Prochlorococcus marinus XMU1402: one gene and its partner. The protein of the gene in region 1 interacts with the protein of each later gene in a pairwise test. Links are inferred from orthologs where the notes say so. Each region holds a gene or a part of one and is shown in the gene's direction. Other genes may lie near its edges.

The links. Proteins that work in one complex are often made in the same cells at the same time.
Region 2: the proteins of HA141_RS05750 (region 1) and HA141_RS00390 interact in binary tests that used the Escherichia coli proteins (3 or more experiments, as listed by UniProt). The link is inferred for Prochlorococcus marinus XMU1402 from one-to-one orthologs.

The regions. Positions count from the first base shown.
Region 1 is NZ_JAAORD010000001.1:989,878-992,725, reverse strand. What follows is about bases 35-2,826. They hold HA141_RS05750 (SufE family protein), read left to right. Parts: upstream 35-1,116; coding sequence 1,117-1,536; downstream 1,537-2,826. Other genes in these bases: HA141_RS05745 (homoserine dehydrogenase), read left to right, coding at 1,581-2,826; HA141_RS05755 (5-formyltetrahydrofolate cyclo-ligase), read left to right, coding at 519-1,076; ruvC (crossover junction endodeoxyribonuclease RuvC), read left to right, coding at 37-510. Also shown: bchI (magnesium chelatase ATPase subunit I), read left to right, coding at 1-31; more of HA141_RS05745, read left to right, coding at 2,827-2,848. UniProt on the Escherichia coli protein: Participates in cysteine desulfuration mediated by SufS. Cysteine desulfuration mobilizes sulfur from L-cysteine to yield L-alanine and constitutes an essential step in sulfur metabolism for biosynthesis of a variety of sulfur-containing biomolecules.
Region 2 is NZ_JAAORD010000001.1:76,157-79,212, reverse strand. Bases 39-3,038 are described here. They hold HA141_RS00390 (aminotransferase class V-fold PLP-dependent enzyme), read left to right. Parts: upstream 39-911; coding sequence 912-2,165; downstream 2,166-3,038. Other genes in these bases: HA141_RS00385 (alpha/beta hydrolase family protein), read right to left, coding at 2,162-3,038; HA141_RS00395 (SufD family Fe-S cluster assembly protein), read left to right, coding at 39-912. In the rest of the region: more of HA141_RS00395, read left to right, coding at 1-38; more of HA141_RS00385, read right to left, coding at 3,039-3,056. UniProt on the Escherichia coli protein: Cysteine desulfurases mobilize the sulfur from L-cysteine to yield L-alanine, an essential step in sulfur metabolism for biosynthesis of a variety of sulfur-containing biomolecules.

The DNA.
Region 1 (2,848 bases):
TTCAAAATTTCAATTGGCTGCTGAAGCTTAATAACAGTGAGAATAATTGGGATTGACCCCGGATTAGCTAGAGTTGGTTATGGAATAATTGAGATAGAAAATGAAAGAAAGATATTATTAGATTGCGGCGTTATTGAGACATGTAAAGATAAAAAAGAAGAACATAGACTTTATGAGATATTCCAAGATCTTAATGAATTAATAAATCATTGGAACCCAACTGCAGCGGCAGTAGAAAAATTTTTCTTTTACAAGTCAAGCACTACCATTAGTGTGGTGCAGGCGAGAGGCGTGATTATGATGGTATTGGCCTCTAAAAAAATTCATGTTAGTGAGTATTCACCTGCGCAGATAAAATTAACAATTGCTGGGTCTGGAAAGGCATCTAAGAAAGATATTCTTGATGCTGTTATGTATGACTTAGATCTTAACAAACCTCCAAAACCTGATGATTCAGCAGATGCATTGGCAATAGCACTCACAAAACTAAATGAGGAAGGCTTTAACTGAGAATTTAAATGACGATCTTTGAAAATAAGAAATTGGAGAGGGATACGTTTAGAAAACTAAGAGATGGGATATCTCTTGATCAAAGAGAAAATGTAGAAAAGAATGTAAGATTATATATTGATTCATTTGTTAAGGGATATAAAAATATTGGTTATTTAGCTATATATTGGCCTCTAAAAAATGAAGTTGATATTAGAGGTCTAAAGAAAAAATTCACTTTAGCTTTACCTAGATGTAAAGATAAAAAAGAGTTGTTATTTTATCCATGGGACGAAAAACCTCTTACCAAAGATTCTGAGGGAATACTAAGTCCAAATAACTCTTCTCCATTGAGTCATTTGCAGATAAGCATGATATTTGTACCATGTCTTTCGGTTGATAAAAATTTAACAAGATTGGGTTATGGAGGCGGTTATTTTGATAAATTAAGGAGAGATAATGATTGGGGAAATGTTCCATGCATTGGAGTATTAACTTCTAATTGCGTAAGTACGATTCCATTAACGAGAGCTGAGTGGGATATTCCTTTATCTGGATTTATCACAGAAAAAGAAATATTTGTATAATGGGAGATTATTAAATTGATTAATTTATAGCTTTAAAAAAATGGAAAATCAGGAAAAATACAATAATTTATCAAAATTAGTAGAAAAGTTGAAGAAATCAGAAGATCCAAAAAGAAAATATGAATACATTTTGTGGTTAGGCAAAAAATTGAAAGAGCCAGATAGTGAAATTCTTGTAGAAGAAAATAAAGTTAAGGGATGCGTTTCAGAAGTTTTTGTTAAGGCAACTATTAAAGCCGGTAAATTATTTTGGGAAGGATATTCTGATGCTCTCATAACAAAGGGTTTGTTGGCCTTTTTAATAAGTGGATTAAATGAGTTGACACCAAATCAAGTTGTTGAAATAGATAAGAAATTTATAGAAGATACTGGTTTGAAAGCAAGCTTAACACCTTCACGTTCGAATGGTTTTTTAAACATTTTATTGAAAATGCAGTCTCAAGCAAATGAATTTTTGTAGGCCTAATAATATAAAATTAAATTCAAAGTTAAAAGAAATAAAAAATGAGAAAATGCAAAATTGGGATTGTAGGTTTTGGAACTGTAGGTTCAGGGATTTATAAAATATTAAGTTCTGAAGTTGATTCACATCCAATCCTAAAAGAAATAGAAATTGCAAAAATAGCAGTCAAAGATCTTAATAAAAAAAGGGGTATTGAGCTAGACAATAATTTGTTAACTGATGATCCATTTAAATTAATTAATGACCCCTCTATAGATGTAATTGTTGAAGTAATGGGTGGAGTTGATTTGGCGAAAGATATTATTCTGCAATCATTAAAATTAGGTAAATCTGTTGTTACTGCAAATAAAGCTGTGATTGCAAGATATGGAGAAGAAATATATAAAACTGCATCTAAAGAAGGAGTGTATATTTTGTCAGAAGCGGCTGTTTGCGGAGGGATTCCAATAATTGAACCCTTAAAAAGATCATTAAAAAGTAACAGTATAAAAAAAATGGTTGGGATAATAAATGGCACAACAAATTTTATTCTTTCAAAGATGGCAAATGAAAAAGCTGATTATAAGGAGACTTTAAAATTGGCCCAAAGCCTTGGTTACGCAGAATTTGATCCAACCGCAGATGTTGAGGGGCATGATGCTGCTGATAAGATTTCAATCCTTAGTGAACTTGCCTTTGGAGGGAAAATCAAAAGAGAGGAGATACATTCTGAGGGTATTAGTAAAATTAATCTCAAGGATATTGAATATGCCAATAAATTAGGATTTGAAATAAAACTTTTAGCGCTTTCCGAAAGGGGACAAACAAATAGTAATGATTCACTTGCTTTGAATATTTGGGTAGGCCCTTCTTTGATCCCAAAATCTCATCCATTAGCAACAGTTAAGGGAGTTAACAATGCCTTATTGATAGAGGCTGATCCTCTAGGAGAGATAATGTTGTATGGTCCAGGCGCAGGGAGTGGCCCAACCGCTGCATCTGTAGTCTCAGATATATTAAATCTGCATGCCGCCTCAGTAAAAAATAATAATTCAGTCGATCCATTGTTATCTTTTGATTTCTGGAGAACCTGCCACATCATAGAATGTTCACAAATAAACAAAAAAAATTACCTTAGAATTATTTGTCTTGATAGTCCAGGCGTCATAGGAAAGATTGGAGATATTTTTGGAAAGAATAATGTATCAATCGAATCAATTGTTCAACTTGATGCAAGTGAGGACAAAGCAGAAATTGTCGTTATTACTCATGAGGTTAATAATGGAGATTTTGAGAAATCGAAAGATGAAATAAATTCGCTTAATGAAGT
Region 2 (3,056 bases), 910 kb from region 1 along the record:
GTTAAATTTATCAAAGAAGAGATATCTTGTTTTGATCAAAACGAAAATTGGAGTGACTTACTAAATCTTTCTTTAAACTGTAAAAAGAATATCTTGGGATTAAAAATAAATGGATCACAAATCCCTCCTATTGAAATCTTTAGTCACGCATCAAGTAATTCTTTAAACGCAAAAACCCTTGTAATATTCTTAGAAAAGAATTGTGATATTGATTTATTACAAGTAAATCTTGGTAAAGACAACTCTTCATTATCTCAATCAACGTTCTTTTGTTTAGAAGAAAATAGTTCCGTAAACCATGGTGTTGTTTCTTACGGTGAAAACAAATCAAATCTATTAAATTCTCTCAATGTAATTCAACAAAATAATAGCGAATACAATTTGGGATCTTTACATTTCAAATTTAATTATGCAAGATTTGAAATTCGTATTAAACAATCTGAAGGAAACGCTAAAACCAATATCAGAGGTATGCAAATAACAAAAAAAGATGAACAAATTTCTACTTTTACAAAAATAGACTTTCATGGTCCCAATGGATTTCTAGATCAAATCAATAAATCACTTGCTGATGATAAATCACATGCGATATTTGAAGGTTCAATCATAGTTCCAAAAATTGCCCAGAAAACTGATGCTTCTCAATTAAGCAGAAATTTACTTTTATCAAATCGCGCACAAATAGATACCAAACCTCAATTAGAAATAATTGCTGATGATGTCAAATGCAAACATGGAGCAACAATTTCACAATTAAATGAAGAAGAACTTTTTTATATGCGAACAAGAGGGATCACATTAACAGAAGCAAGTAAACTACAATTAAGTTCTTACTTTCAAGAAATAATTTCATTTATTCCCGTTTCAAAAAATAGATGGGATTTGCTTGATAAACTTTTAAATGAAAATTAATGAAAACAATTCAAAATTTTCCTGAAATAACGAAGAAAGACTTTCCTCTTTTAAATAAGAACTTAAAAAGTAATGAGCAAATTATTTATTTAGACCATGCTGCAACCACTCAAAAACCAATACAAGTCTTAGAAAAAATTAATGAATATTATAAAAACTTTAATGCCAATGTACATAGAGGCGCACATCAATTAAGTGCTAAAGCGACAGAAGAATTTGAAAATGCAAGATATTTAATAAGCGAGTATATAAAAGCGAATTCAACAAAAGAAATCATTTTCACAAGAAATGCAACTGAGGCAATCAATCTAGCAGCTAGATCATGGGGCGAATCTTCATTACAAGAAAACGATGAAATTCTTTTATCAATAATGGAACATCATAGCAATATTGTTCCATGGCAAATGGTTGCAGCTAAAAATAAATGCAAATTAAAATTTGTAGGTATAGATAAAAATGGGAAATTAGATATAGACGATTTTAAATCAAAACTCACATCTAGAACTAAGCTTGTTAGCCTAGTACATGTTAGTAATACTCTGGGTTGCTGTAATCCAATCAAAGAGATCACTAAATTAGCCAAACAAAAAGGTTCTTTAGTGTTAATAGATGCATGTCAAAGTTTGGCCCATCAAAAACTAGATGTGATTGATCTTGATATAGATTTTTTAGCAGGCTCAGGACATAAACTTTGCGGCCCTACAGGTATTGGTTTCCTTTGGTCAAGAAAAGAAATCCTAGAAAAAATTCCTCCTCTCTTTGGAGGTGGAGAAATGATTCAAGATGTTTTTGAAGAGACAAGTACATGGGCAGAGCTACCGCATAAATTTGAAGCTGGAACTCCAGCCATTGCAGAAGCAATAGGTCTTGCAGAAGCAATTAATTATATAAACACTATTGGATTGAATGAAATTCATGCATATGAAAAGACTATTACTAAATATTTATTTGAAAAATTAAATGAAATAGAAAATGTTGAAATTATTGGTCCATCTCCCGAGATAGATCCAAACAGAGCATCACTTGCGACTTTTTATGTGAAAAATATACATTCAAATGATATTGCTGAAATTCTTGATTCAAAAGGAATTTGCATCAGAAGTGGGCATCATTGCTGTCAACCTCTTCACAGATACATTGGAATTAAATCAACGGCTAGAATTAGCATGAATTTCACAACCAATAAGGAAGAAATTGATGTATTTATAGAAAAATTAAAAGATACTATTAATTTTTTAAAAATCAATTCTTAGATATTTAGAGAATTTGTTAAAAATTCTTGAGATTTTTGCATTACTACTTCTTTATTTTCAATATTTTTAAATCCATGCCCTTCATTTTCAAAAAAAATAACTTCTGAATTCTTATTATTCTGAATCAAAATTTCTTGAATTCTTAAAGTTTGTTTATAAGAAATAACTTTATCTTTTTTTCCATGAAACAATAAGATAGGTTTCTTTATTTTATTAATATGATTAATCGGCGATCTATTTATATAATCATTATGATTTTTTGCATAATTCCCTACCAAAGAATTTAAATAATCTTTTTCAAACCTATGAGTGTTGTAATGCATATCATTCAAATCAAGAACAGGGTATTTACAAATTGCAGCTGTAAAAATAGATCCATATAATAAACAATTCAAGGCAGTTAACCCACCAGCACTATTACCAAAAATTACTACTTTCTCACTATCAATTAGATTTAATTTAATTAATTCAAGAACTAGTGCTTTGCAATCATAAGAATCAACAACGCCCCACTTATAATTCAACCTCTCTCTATATGCTTTGCCGAATCCAGATGATCCTCCATAATTAACTTCAGCAACAAAAAATCCCTTCGACGTCCAATATTGAACTTCAGAATTATATGATCCATCATAAAATGAAGTTGGGCCGCTATGTGCCCTAACAAAAAGGGGTGGTTTTCTATATTTTTCCACAAGCGGTCTATAGAGAAAAGAATGAGTAGATTTATCTTCAAAACCTTTAAACCAAAAAGACTCAGGAATGGAACAATCTTTTATATGTTCAACTTTTATTGCATCAAAAAAATTTGATGAAACTTGTTCTCCACAATCAATTTCAAATAAATTCCTCAAAAAATCAGATCCATAACCTTTAAAAACTAGTTTCTTC